Regions from separate parts of the Virgibacillus sp. L01 genome, predicted to be linked through region 1. Evidence: riboswitches for the same ligand, from Rfam matches in the RefSeq annotation. Region 1 holds a riboswitch; each other region holds the start of a gene.
The links. Region 1 has a riboswitch for thiamine pyrophosphate ahead of tenA (thiaminase II). Riboswitches for the same ligand answer to the same signal wherever they lie in the genome.
Positions count from the first base shown of each region.

Region 1 (4,822 bases):
CCTTTTAATGATCCAGCTCCTTTTTCGCGATATTGGAATGCTGTAATACCAGCTTTTATCGCTAATTCTAAAATATCAGCCGGATCACGGTCACAATTTTGACTGCCCATTATCAAATATTTTCTTAGATTCATCAATTAAGCTTCTCCAGTTTATCGACTTCAAATGATAATGCATCAATAAAATGAGGAAGGAAAGTCCCGGATCCATTAACTTCTGAGTTGACGGCAGCATATTCCGCAGCCAGTCCGTAAAACTCAACTGCAGTTAACACCTGCTGCTCGATTGGTTCATTTGTGGTTAAACATGCAGTTAGGACGGAACCCAGCAGACAGCCGGCACCAGTTATTTTGCCAAGAATCGGATGCCCGGAATTGTTACGCAGAATATCTTTTCCGGAGCAGATAACATCCGTTTCTCCTGTGACAACGGCAGTAGTTTGATAAGTATCGGCAGCTTTTAAAGCTATCTCCACAGAATTTCCATTACCTACCGATTCGACGCCTTTTGTTTCCCAGGGAATTTCTACGAGGTGTGCAATTTCGCCCGCATTTCCTTTGATGACGGTTGGCTGCACTGTATTTAAAATTTCTTTTACAACAGATGTCCGAAATGGCGTTGCTGCGACACCAACAGGATCAAGAACCACTGGTATTCCTGTTTCATTAGCTGTTTTTCCTGCTGTGATCATTGCTGGGATTTCCTGTGCTGTTATGGTCCCGATGTTTAAAAGTACGCCATCTGCAATGGACGCCATGTCGTTCGCTTCCTCTTCAGCTTTAGCCATGACTGGGGTTCCGCCAAAGGATAACAAGCCATTTGCGGTAAAATTCATCACAACTTGATTTGTCAGATGATGAATCAACGGACTTTGATCTCTTACTTTTTGAATAATATCTTTGTTCATTTACCTCACCCTTTCAATGGGTTGTGCCCAATGATTTGTCGGCCCACTTCCATGACCGAGTGAAAATGAATGACGGATTGCAGCAGTTACGTAATCTTTTGCTTTTTTAACGGCCTCTGGTAAAGAATCTCCTTGGCTTAAGTAGGCTGTAATGGCTGCTGAATAAGTACAGCCGGTTCCGTGTGTATTTTTTGTATCAATTCGTTTGGTTGAAAAAGTGTGTAACGAACTGCCGTCATATAAAAAATCGATTGCTTCACCTTGCAGATGGCCACCTTTAACCAATGACGCACCTGCTCCAAATTCATGAACTATTTGTTTTGCAGCCTTTTTCATGTCGTCCAGTGTTTCGATTTTTTCACCTGTAATATCTTCTGCCTCAGGGATATTAGGTGTTACTAACGATGTCATTGGTAATAGTTTCTTACGTAAATAATCCCTGGCATCGCTTGCGATTAATGGATCGCCACTTGTTGCGACCATTACCGGATCCATAACAAAAGGGATGTTTAAACCATTAATCTTTTGAGCAATAGCCTGCATCATGTCAACGTTGGCGATCATTCCTGTCTTAAATGCCTGAAAGGGGATATCGGTCATAACAGAATCCAATTGTTGTTCAATCATTTCAACAGGGAGATGGTGCACATTCTGGACACCTGTTGTATTTTGGGCAACAACGGATGTAATGACAGACATACCGTAAGTCTTCAGTTCCTGAAAGGTTTTTAAGTCTGCTTGTATTCCGGCTCCACCACTGGGGTCAGTACCAGCGATTGTAAGTGCGCATGGAATGCTTTTCATTTGCCAACCACCAACTCGTTTATTGGCCACTCTTCACAAGTATAGGCCATTTCCCAAAAGGACAGTTCTAATTGGCAGCTTTTACGAAATGCTTCTTTTATCTTTTTCTGCTCATCCAATGAAGCATGTTCAGCAAATTCATCCAAGCGGTTTCGCATTTCCATCACTATTTTGCCAAATCGTTCATCAGCATAAAAGCTGATCCATGGATAAAATGGATGATCCGTTTCTGGTTTATATTTGTTCATTAACGCATAGCCGATTTCCAAATATGTCCAGGGGCAAGGGAGCAGTGCACCAATGGTTTCAGCGACACTGCCCATTTGCGCGTGATACATCATATGCTTAATGTAATGATCAGCAGTTGGCGGAAGCGGGTGACCTTGCAGCTCCTCGTAGCCAATCCCTATATGGTCGCAAAAGTTATGATGTGGGTGGTTTTCACTATTTAAAACAAATTGGATTTGTTCCCCGAAGAAGCGGATGTCCTCGCGCTTGTCAGATTTGGAAAGTGCAATTCCATAAATTCGCATAAATGCATTTAAATATTCAAAATCTGCCTTAATATAATGCGCAATTGATCCGTTTGGGACATCTTTTTTTCCAATACCAGCGACAAAAGGGTGATTAAATATTGCTTGAAAAATATCTTGGTTCTCATCTCTTAATTGTTGTGTGAATGACATAACAAAGCCTCCAATGATTTAGGAAGCTACTAGGGGGGATAAAAGTAGATTAGTAGAGGTATAGATAGCGGACCTCAACTACTTCCCTGCGCAGGCATTATCCAGATCAGGTTCCAAGGGACAAGGAATATTTCCGTTTCTCAGCCAGTACAGCACCCCTAGTAGTTTTTCCTATATTTTATTTTGAACTAGTCTTTCCTGATTAACCCGTGAAATAACAAACCAGCCTATCAATGCTCCAGTAACACTGCTAATAAGAAACGACGGTATAAAGAACAAAGCACCAGCTGAACTACCCATCAATAGCTTTGCAAAGGGAACAGCAAAAAGTGCTCCGATGACCCCGGTACCAATTGCTTCTCCCACAGCAGCCATGGCTTTTCTATGAGTCTTCTGAAACAAGTATCCAGCTAGAAATGCTCCAATCATGCCGCCGGGAAACGCCAGCAACGTACCAAGTCCAAGCATGTTGCGGAGCAGGCCAATCATAAATGCAATACCGACCGCAGGACCAGGCCCAAGTGTCACTGCGGCCATAACATTGACGGCATGCTGGACGGGATAGGCTTTTGCCACGCCTGCTGGAAACCAAAGTAACTGTGCACCCAATGTACCTATTGCCACAAAGACTGCCATTGTCGTAAGTAATCGTGTTCGGTTCAATCAAATCCTCCTTTCCGTGAAAGGGGCGCGTACGAAAAAAGCCAGATCCATTAATGGACCTGGCTTGAAATAGCTGATATAAGTAAGTATATCGTCAGTCTACTTCCCTCCGCTGGTATTAACCAGATCAGGTCCGTAAGAGTCAGAAAGCTAATACGTGCTTTCCTCTCAGCCCACGATTTTGGGCACCCCTAGTAGTAATTTTTAAAATATTATGTTTACAATTTAAGGATAACAAAAGAAATCACTTTTGTCATGGTTTATTTCATGTTCATGAATGTAATGAAAAAAATCATGTTTCCAATTCAATGGCTTCCTTAATTAATGCAGAAAATTTTTGGGGTTGAATATCGTCGAGTTGTTTTACTCTGATATGACGCATTTTTTTGCCAGTTCCTTCAAGCAGGTTATCCTTATCCTTAAGTGTGGCACCGAAGTAGAAACCTAGATTAACATGATTCTTGGCAGTCTGGAGATAGCATACAAGACCATTCTCAATATAACATGGCTTTCCCCATTTCATTTCTTCAGTTATATTGGGAGACGTTTGGAAAATAACCTCCCGTAATTTTTCGATAATTTCCTTTGTATGCCCATTTAAATTTTCAATGAATTGATCTACTTCTTTAGTTTGGATTGGTTCCATGCTTTTTGACTCTCCTTTTATATTATTGTTCTTACATTACAGTAATAATCGGACACAGGATACGCTATTTCTGCAAAAAAATGCTTTTCCTGTAATATGCGGTCATCAGATACCTTATTTCACATATATCTAAGGAAAAAGGGATGTTTTTGTCAAATAAGGGCTTTGGTTTCCGCTAATCTTTGACATTACAACTTCATGATACTCGTCATTGTATATTTTCACCAAAATGATACTAAATCCCTTTAATTCCAGAGTAGATGTATTAAAATTAAATTTATATTAGAACTGGGGTGGATTTTTTTGGAACATAATAACGAACATTTGTCGAGTAGAATTATTGAATGGGTAGTAGATAATGTCGATTCGAATGCAGTGGTGGAATCGGTTAGTCGACTGAAAGGAAGTACCTCATCCACATTACATAGCATCACAATACAGGTGGATCAGTCAGTAAAACAATATGTTATCAGGCAGTTTGATAATAAGGAATGGCTTGAAGAAGAACCGGATTTGGTTTTGCATGAAAAGGAGAGTTTGCTTATGGCTGCTAAAACAGGCGTTACCACTCCTCAAGTTGTCGCCTCCGATGAAACTGGAGAAAAATGTGGAATTCCAGCGATTCTCATGACGAAACTTGAAGGTGCTGTAGAATTGCAACCTGCCAATATGAATGAGTGGCTTACCGGCTTGGCAAAGGGGCTTGTGAAAATTCATGCAGTCGAAGCGAGTGGATTTCCATATCAGCATTATAGCTACAATGACTTATCAACGTTTGAGGTACCGAGCTGGTCAAAGGAGCCGAAAACATGGGAAAGTGCTATTAAGATTTTAGCAGGACCTCGACCAAAAACGACAGATTGCTTCATTCACCGAGACTATCATCCAGCCAATGTATTATGGAATGAAGGCTTAGTTAGTGGGGTGGTAGATTGGGTCAATGGCTGCAGAGGCCCTCGCGGAGTTGATGTCGGGCATTGCAGAGTGAACCTGGCCATGCTATATGGTGTTAAAACAGCAGATGGTTTTCTGAAGGCATATCAGCAACAGGCAGGTTCGGATTTTACCTATAATCGGTATTGGGATTTGCTTTCTTTGACCGATATGCTAGTTGGA
Region 1 covers NZ_JBQQCP010000005.1:195,827-200,648, reverse strand. Annotated here, with positions in the region: gene thiE (thiamine phosphate synthase) at 1-134, opposite strand, end outside; gene thiM (hydroxyethylthiazole kinase) at 134-907, opposite strand; gene thiD (bifunctional hydroxymethylpyrimidine kinase/phosphomethylpyrimidine kinase) at 908-1,711, opposite strand; gene tenA (thiaminase II) at 1,708-2,397, opposite strand; TPP riboswitch at 2,464-2,567, opposite strand; gene thiW (energy coupling factor transporter S component ThiW) at 2,569-3,060, opposite strand; TPP riboswitch at 3,148-3,263, opposite strand; gene ACTWQM_RS11515 (DUF1801 domain-containing protein) at 3,353-3,706, opposite strand; gene ACTWQM_RS11510 (phosphotransferase family protein) at 4,010-4,822, shown strand, end outside.

Region 2 (4,822 bases), on a different contig from region 1:
TCATTACGGCATGAATATAACAGTTCTGCCGCAACGGAAACGGATCCCCAAAAAATTGTGGGAAGATGGTATCAAACGTTTGCTGCATTTTATCAAATAAGCGTTTAAAGATTTCTTCTTCACTGAAAAATTGCGTTTCCCGACCTTGCAGCCATTCAAAATAAGAAACGATGACACCACCAGCGTTTGCTAAGATGTCAGGAACAATAATCACACCTTTTTCACTCAGATATTTATCTGCTCCACTGGTTACCGGTGCGTTTGCTCCTTCCACTATGATACTTGCCTTTACATCTTTCATATTTTCCTGATGTACCTGTCCTCCCAGGGCTGCTAAGAATAGTACATCTACATCCAAACTTAACACGTCATCACGATCTTTAATGGTAGCTTTAACATCTGCTTCTTTTAACTGTTCATCATTAACTGGAAGGTCTCCACCGCTATTGGATGTAAATTTGACAAGGCCTGGAATATCCAAACCATCGGAATTATATAGTGTTACATTCCGATCGCTAACTGAGACAATTTTATTGTTCAGATGATTACATTGAAAAGCTTCAAGTGCGGCAACTGAGCCAACATTACCAAATCCTTGGACTGCCATTGTCAGTGTTTTGTCCATGTGGTTCAACGCTGTTTTCACAAAAACATTCTCACGTTCTGAAAGCCACTTTTCCTGATTCTTAACAAAGTTATGGATCATGTAGCGGAATGCGAAATAAACACCTTTCCCCGTTGCTTCCCTTCGTCCTAACGATCCGCCGTTCTCGACACTTTTGCCAGTAAAACTGCCTCTGTAAGGACTTCCAGGACGAATACTTTTATATTCACCCATCATCCAGTCCATTTCACGGTCACCTGTACCAACATCCGGTGCTGGAATATCTTTATCAGGTCCAAGAATTTCACTGAAATACTGCACATACTTCTTGCAAATCATATATAATTCTTTAACACTATAATCTCTCGGGTTAATCACAACTCCGCCTTTTCCACCACCAAACGGTACATCATGGAGCGCATTCTTCAGTGTCATGAGTGATGCAAGGTTAGTTACTTCATCTTCATTAACTGATTCATGAAAACGAATACCACCCTTATACGGACCAAGAATATTATTATGCTGAACCCGAAAAGATGGAACACGTGTTACTTTGCCATTTTCGAGCGCAATTCGTAAATAGGATTTGTTGACATGATTAGGAGTGGATAAGATAGACACCAACGACGTAAATGCTTTCTCACGTGTTTTGTCTGTCAGTTCTGGTAAAAACAATTTATCATCCAGTAAAGCTTCCAAAGACTCCTGAACAATCTTCGTGGTACTGCTTGCCATTTTGAAAACCTCCATCAGTAGTAAAATTTTCCTGATTTGTTAAAGTGTATCAAACAAATATATTATAAACTAATAATACTGTTCTACTTGGAGGATTTACTTGTTTATATACAATTATTCAAGTCCTTATAAAATTAAAACAGCAAAGACGGTAGAAATAATTAATCCAAGAATAACCGGAATAAAGTTTTTCCGAACCAAGTCCATAACTGATACGCCACAGAATCCAGCAATCGCAATCATAGATGACCAAGCAACAATTGTACCTCCACCAGTCCAAATTGAACCCATTTGGCCAATAGCCGCGAGTGTTCCCGAATCAATCGAGGAACTTTCCAGAGAAGCAGCTAGTGCTCCAGTCAGCGGTAAACCTGAAAATCCTGAACCATCCAGCCCAGTAATAATACCAATAATCAATACACTAAATGCTGCAAATAAGGCACTTTGTGGTAGGAAGGCCTGTGAGGATTGAACAAGGTCAAACAGCAATCCGGGTGCCTTTTCATCCACACCTAGAATACCACCGGAAAAATCTGCACTGCCAAGGAAGAAGAACCCCGCAATCGGAATAACCGGTCCCATTGCCTTAAAAGCAAACACAAAGCCATCTGTAATATGGTTACTAATATAATCAAGTGCATGTTGCCGACCAAACGCTACTGTCGATAATAACAGCAGGATTACAGCAACTCCTCCAATAAATGCAGCACCATCCCCACCTTCAAATCCACTCATTCGTCCTGACATAAGCTTTGTATACATCATATAGATTACTACTGTCAAAAGGGCAATGGGTACAAGTACTGCAAATACTTTACTCCAAGTATCCAGATGTTTTGAATGTGCTTTATTAGTTGACTCTTGCGTTGCCTGTAATGCTTCCAATTCTTTTTCATTTAGCTCACTATTTTTTGAACGAATTGTTTTTCGATAAAAGAGGTATGCTAATCCGATTGCTACTGCACCGGTAATCAGAGATAGGATTAATGCCTTATCAGCCACCAAATTCACATCAATGCCGGCTGATTTTGCGGATAGCCCTGGTGCAACCTGAACAATATAATCAGAAGAAAGTGCCATCCCCTGACCAGCCAGCGCAACAGCAACGGCTGCAGTTAATGCTGGAAGTCCTGAGCGAATTGCAGCAGGCACCAGCAATGCACAAATAAGCGGTACCGCTGGTGTCGGCCAGAAAAAGAGAGAAATGACATAAGTTACAGCAATTAAAACAAAAAACGAAACATGCCCATTTATCATTACTTTTTGGATTGGCTGGATCATCCTTCGATCGGCACCTAAATCACGCAATGAGTGTAGCAAAGCCATCATAAAAGTAATGATCAGGAATATACTGAATAGTTCCTTTGCTGCAACAAGGTTGGCATTGAATATAGCGGTAAATCCATCGATTAAATTCCCGTTATATACCCAGGCAATCACAAATGTCCCAAGCAACGACGGAAGTACAACACCTTTCCTGAAAATCATTGTGAAAATAATTATTAGTGTAAATATACCGTATAGCCAATGTGATATTGTTAGTTCCACCCATAACACTTCCTTTCTTAAGTGTGCTATAGCCTATGCACACTGAAAGAAAGCGGTGAAAAATTATTACAATGCTGGATTACTATAATTCCCTAATTTGATTCCTTTTCGTTACATTCATTGCAAAATAGCTTTCCATTTTGTTGGACACCGTCAAAAAAACCATCCTCACAATAAACGTTTTGCCCACATGACTGACACTGTCCGATTAGTTCTTTCATCCTAATCACCCCTACCTTAATTATAGAAAAATAGCCCTTATAATACAAAGGACTATTTTCTGTGAACGGATTAATTTACGATGCAGTTTGCAATAATGTTTTTGGTTGTTTGTAAAACAAAAGAAATACAATAACTGTACAGATGATAAAGGATGGCAGCATGTAAGATCCACTATAAAGTAACGAATATAACCAGACCGGCTGGCCTTCTGGTGCATAATGTCCAAAGAACACGATGCCGGCTGTAAAATGCGCCAAAAAGCGTAGTGCTGAGCCTATAAATACGCCTAACATAATTAGTAAAAAGCTTATCTTTGCTTTTCCTTCTTTGACAGCATGTTGAACCGGTTTTACAAATATTCCTGCCACTCCAATTATAGTGAAAGCAACAATATAATCAAGAAAACCCTGGACAGGTGTTAATATTATTGGTCCGGACATTACGATCTGCATGACTCCTAACAAAAATCCGGCCACCAGACCACCTTTCAAACCCCAGCGAAAAGCCATAATGAATATTGGGATCATAGCAAAAGATACAGATCCACCTTGTGGCCAAATCGAGAACTTTAAAAAAGGTATTATATCTAAAAGTAATGCCATGGCAGCAAATATTGCCACCTCAATCATAAACAGCGTACGCTTCGAACTCATTCTAAATTACCTCCCCTTTTGAATAAATACAAAAAAAGCAATGCCAAGGGGAAGCTTCCTGATGGGGAATCCGCTCACAACATTGCTTTTATTCCATCAAAAAAGCCACCATCCCTACGTTAGTACTAACTAACAGGTTCTAAGGGTCAGAACTGCACGTTCACTCTCAGCCAAACGGCTCCCCCTGTAGGCTTCTATTAATCTGCTTTTTTCATTATGTGTATTATAACGTATCAACATACAATTGACAACGGTTTCTTATGGTAAAAGAACTTATTTTGTTGATACAATAGCCCCTGTATTTGGATGAGCATAAATTTGAACCTTGCCAAAATCCCGTGTTTGAATTAAGTAGACATGTGCCTGCGTTCTGCCTATAACTTTATATGTTAATCCACCAAATTTATCCGGGCGTAAAAAACCTTTTTCATTCCCCTTAATCGGAGTTGCATCCAATGGATACACTCGCCAGCTTGAGGCTTTCGATGGCAGACTTAAATATTTATTAAGTGTTGCGCCAATTCCATTACCTTTATAGGAAAATTCACTAAACGAGCAAAAGGCCTTGACAACAGATTCGGCTAATTCCAGCCAATGATCCTTTATCTTGCGTATATCGTCTCCCCGCGAATCGGCAAAGCCATATTCAATTATATTAGTGATAACTTTTCCCGTATCACGGTTCATATAATAAAAGTCACGTGTACGATCATTTGGCAGTGTCCTTGTAAAGACCCTGCGTATATTTTGACCTGCATCCTGCAATCCAAAAGCTATTTCTTCTGCCATATTCTCTCCCCCATAGATAGAATGGATAACCTCACCACCATCCCCTCCACCAGCATTGATATGATTAGAATGACAATACCTTGCACCACTATCCCGGACAATCTTCGTCCTTTCTGCAGGTGATAAGGTGACATCCTTTTGCCGGGTAATTGCAATCGGAATTCCTAACTGCTGATAGCGTTTGTACTGATAGAGTGAGATTGCTAGATTCATATCTTTCTCAAGCCAATATTGATTGGATCCACCACCTGGGTCTTTTCCTCCATGACCT
Region 2 covers NZ_JBQQCP010000011.1:60,140-64,961, reverse strand. Annotated here, with positions in the region: gene ACTWQM_RS17380 (Glu/Leu/Phe/Val family dehydrogenase) at 1-1,339, opposite strand, end outside; gene ACTWQM_RS17375 (hypothetical protein) at 1,466-2,887, opposite strand; gene thiT (energy-coupled thiamine transporter ThiT) at 3,184-3,762, opposite strand; TPP riboswitch at 3,857-3,957, opposite strand; gene ACTWQM_RS17365 (N-acetylmuramoyl-L-alanine amidase family protein) at 4,036-4,822, opposite strand, start outside.
Region 2: linked by a shared signal. The riboswitch ahead of thiT (energy-coupled thiamine transporter ThiT) and the one ahead of tenA (thiaminase II) in region 1 are both predicted to bind thiamine pyrophosphate.

Region 3 (4,822 bases), on a different contig from region 1:
TCGAAAATCAATTGGTGTAAAATTTAACACTAATTCTTTTAGCTAAAAAAAAGGCACTCTATCATAAAATGTATGCTTGAACGGCAAATTACATTCAGAAAGAGGCCTCTTGATGGAATCTATTATAACAAAATTGCACGAATTAATACATCAACCCAAAAGAAAAAGACTGCCAGTTCCATCAAACCAGCAGCCATTATCAATAATTATATTCAGCACCTACTATTCCACTATATCCACCCATTTATAATTTTCGGCACTTACCTTGTAGGTGATCAAATCTTTCACATTACTGTTTTGCAGATAGGCTGTGCCACTTTGGTAGAGTGGAACCAACACGGCACTATCTTCAATTAGAAGCTGTTCCGCTTTCAGCAATGCATTCCAACGCTTCATCGGTTTATCTCCCAGAGAAGATTTCGATGCAAGAACCAATTCATCATATTTCTCGTTTGAATATCCGGTGTGATTGCCTGGACTGTCCGTAATAAACAGATTCAAGTAAGTCATCGGATCCTGGTAATCACCGCCCCATCCGGTTAATATAAGCTCGTAATTCTGATTAACGTTCGCATCGACACTTTGTTCGGGCGGAACATTTTTAATGGTAACCGTCAGGCCGGGAAGATTGGACTCCCACTGATGTTTGAGGTTCTCAGCAATGGTTATTGACGAACTGGAATCCGATGTCGTCAATTTAAATTCTAGTTCTTCCTTATTTAGTTCCCTTAATCCCTGCTGCCAATGCTCTTTCGCCTTATCCACATCATATTGAGTCAGCTTTCCATTTTCCTCGCGAAAGTCCTTACCGGTTTCTGGGTTCTCCGAAATCCCTCGTGGTACCGTTCCATACAGAACCTTGGAGCCGTTATTGAGGATTTCATTGACAATTCCTTCTCTGTCCAATGCCATATTCAAGGCTTTTCGGATGTGTAAATTGGCAAGATTTGTCTGGTTGCCATCCTTTCCTTGGTTCATTTTCAAAAATCGTACCCCACCTGTTAAAAAGGTATGGTACTCTTCCTCTGACGAAAATTTATCAACAAAATCACCTGTCAGCCCTACTCGATCAAGCTGGCCATTCGTGTAAAGATCTACTGCAGTTTGCGTATCCTTTACAACATCGACCTTAATCTTGTCAACATTCACAGCATCCTTATCCCAATACTGCTCATTCTTTGCATATGTCCATGAGCTTCCTGTTCCATCCCAGTCTTCCAGGACAAATGGACCATTAAATAAGGTATGTTCACTGTCAGTTGCATATTGATCTCCCTGCTCCTCAATGAATTCCTGAGGCTGCGGGAAAAAGATAGCTGTAGTCAATAGTTCCTTAAAATATGGAATCGGCTCCTCGAGCGTTACTTTTAATGTACGATCATCCAGGGCTTCGACTCCAAGCTCATCGACTGGCTTATCGCCTTTTAAAATTTCTGAAGCCCCTTTGACGATTTCCTCAAATTGTGGCCCGTATGCTGCACCAGTCGCAGGATCAACTGCCTTTTTCCAGGCATACTCAAAATCATGTGCAGTAACAGCGGAACCATTCGACCATACGGCATCTTTCCGTATTTTAAATGTATAAACCCGATTGTCTGCACTTACCTTTGGTTCGCCAGCTGCCACAGCTGGCTGTGGATCCCCGTCTTTATCCAACCGGTATAACCCTTCAAATACCTGGTTAATGATCCTAAAACTAAAGTCGTTATCAGCCATTGTTGGATTCAATCCAGGAATTTGGCCAGGAGCACTCAGGTGAAGCACTTTTTCTTCTTCCTCGCCCGTATCTTCTTCGCTTGCCGTTTCATCCTGCGTCTCCCCGCTACAAGCAGTCAAGACAAGTAATAACAGCAGTGAAACGAATGAAATGGTTCGTATGTAATTCATCTTTTTTGCCTCCTTTATCTCTTTTGCAAAAATTAAACACAGCACCACCATGAGAGCACTGTTAAAAAGCCTGTTACAACCCTCGCTCACATACCTCCTTCACAGAAACAACCATTTGCACCCATAAAAAACATCCCGGGCCATTACCCAGAATGTTTGGAAATACATACAAAACAGCATCAGACTATTTGTTGTGTTTCCTACGCTGGTTTGAGCCAGACCAGGTTCCAAGGATCAGCATCTTAATGGATACACTCTCAACTGGCAACACCAGTTCCCCTACAACGATTGTTATGAATTTAATTAATTATTTTACTATTACATATCTTGATAAATTATTCAATCTTAAAATTTTCATACAGCTCAGTTTTTTTAGAAGCACAGGAACGGGCCTGCCGTTTCCAAAGTAAGAGAAACTTTCCCACGTCTTTAACACATCAAACTTATATATTAGAAAAAGGTAGCACAGATATTCCCTTGCTCTATCCCACTTAAAAAACCCCCTCTACTATAGAAGGGGGTGAAATCAGTATTTAATTATCTATTTAGTGAACTTCAAGTCCGCCATCAATATTAATTGCTTGTCCAGTCATATAGTCAGAGTCCTTGGATGCTAAATAGGAAACAAGGTTTGCGACGTCTTCTGGAGTTTGAGAACGTTCTAAAGGGATTTGATCAACCTGCTGCTGCCATGCTTCTCCTGGCTTCATCCCTTTATGTTCTACCATCTTGGCGTCAATCCGATCCCACATACTAGTTCCAACGATGCCTGGACAATAAGCATTAACTTTGATCTTATCCTGAGCAAATTCTTTTGCTGCTGCCTGTGTTAATCCATGAACAGCAAACTTAGTAGAAGAATAAGCACCTAATAATTCAAAGGCTGTTTTCCCGGCGATACTGCACGCATTAATTATTTTACCGCCATCATCTTGTTTTTTCATTTGCTTTGCTGCAGCTTGAATACCATATAAAGTACCGAACACGTTAACATTGTAAATCTTTTCTAAGTCGTTTGGTTCCACGTCTACTAGTGCTTCTACCTGGTCTATCCCGGCATTATTAACAAAAACATCTACGGAACCAAACTTTTCAACAGCTTCAGAGACTACTGATAATTGATCGTCCTGTTTAGAAACATCGCCTTTAACAGCTGCCACATCAATGTCTCTATTTTTAAGTTCTTCAACTGTTTTATTAGCCAAATCAATGTCCATATCACTTATTACAATCTTAAATCCATCTGACCCTAAGCGTTCAGCAATTCCTTTTCCAATACCTTGTGCTCCTCCAGTAATTACAGCTACTTTACTCATTGTTAACCACCTCTCTAATATGTCTTATATTAGAAATCTACCCTGCAATTATTTTTAAAAAACATAGGGATGGATTATGTGCATCCTAAAATTTCCACATTAGGTGGATTAAATTCCTTTTTCGAAATGTTCTAAGCCACACTTGTAGAAAAGTTGTCATGCTATTTAGTTAATAATTCAATTTCCCACAGACTAAAGTAGACAGGTATGTTAATTTACACATAGTTGAGGTTAAGCCGATTGGGGCGCATTAAGTAGTATAATAGTTTTTCGAGTACGTACGCATAGGCAAAACTGCAAAAGCATATTATTTAGATAAGAAAAACAGAGATAAACTAGATGAAATAATAAAAAAGGTTAAGCACCTGAATGAGGAGGGGTTCTATGTGGTTGAATATCGATAGACCAACTAGGAAGGTAACAATACATGAGGATAACTGTTCCTATATTCCTACAGAAAATTCTAAGTATAAAAAGTTAAATGGCCTACTTCGTGACGGAGGATGGCTGCATTTTAACAATGGAGAAGAGACTTTACTAGAGATAGAACATGCCTATAGAGAATATGAGCAAGGCAACTGTTATACTTGTAATTCAAGAATATAGCCCCAAAAGTTGCCTAGGTAGGATCTCATTCTCATTTAAGTACTAGGTTAAGTAAATTGCTGGAGGTCACTACCACCCAAACATCATTACCCCCTCTCAACAGGCTGCTTCTCCCTTTCTAAAAACAGAGAAAGAAGCAATCCTGTGACAGCAAACAAAAATGCGACGAAGAAGGCGGTTTTTACGCCGGTCAAATAATTAGCTGGCTGTACGACAGCCTCAGTTCCGGCCCCAACATTGCTGATAAACGAAATAATAAACGTCAGTCCCAATGATCCCCCGAATTGGCGGGCCGTATTGATTACCGCAGTCCCATGTGAAATCAGCTTATCAGGCAAAGCATTGATGCCAGCGGTCATGATGGGCATATTAATCAATGCCACCCCGCCCATGGCAACCATGAATAATCCCATCGTAATAATGAATGGCGTATGAAGACCAAGAATCAAATTAAAGCCAAGTGTGCTTAGACTTAGCAGCATAAAGCCGATAATCGCAATTGTTTTGCCACCGTATTTATCAAACAATCTTCCTGCCAAAAGCGACATAGCAGCAAGTGTCAGCGCCCCGGGCATCACAATCAGGCCTCCGTAATAAGCTGAGAACTGCTGAGCGTTCTGCACATACATCGGTAAAATCGTCTCGATTGAGATGAGCAGACTGAACGAAAGGATGGAGACAAACGCAATAAGTGCAAAGACAGGCACTTTAAGCACACGAATTTCCAGAATAGGTGACGTGAGCCGCAGCTGCCTAACCACAAATAAACCCAGTGCGAGGGCTCCTGCAATCAGACTGGTAAGTGTATCTGGATCAGTTATGCCACCCTCCTGTATGCTATTGAAACCGTACAGTAAGCCGCCAAAACCAATCGTTGACAGTATAATGGATAAGATGTCGATGTCTGTTTTTCGCTGCTCGGTAATATTGCGCATATACAAGAAAGTAAAAAGCAGAATACATGCTGCAATCGGCAGGGTTATCAGAAACAACGAACGCCATTCGAAATAGCT
Region 3 covers NZ_JBQQCP010000001.1:596,368-601,189, forward strand. Annotated here, with positions in the region: gene ACTWQM_RS02700 (peptide ABC transporter substrate-binding protein) at 223-1,887, opposite strand; TPP riboswitch at 2,066-2,178, opposite strand; gene ACTWQM_RS02705 (acetoin reductase) at 2,433-3,203, opposite strand; gene ACTWQM_RS02710 (MDR family MFS transporter) at 3,896-4,822, opposite strand, start outside.
Region 3: linked by a shared signal. The riboswitch ahead of ACTWQM_RS02700 (peptide ABC transporter substrate-binding protein) and the one ahead of tenA (thiaminase II) in region 1 are both predicted to bind thiamine pyrophosphate.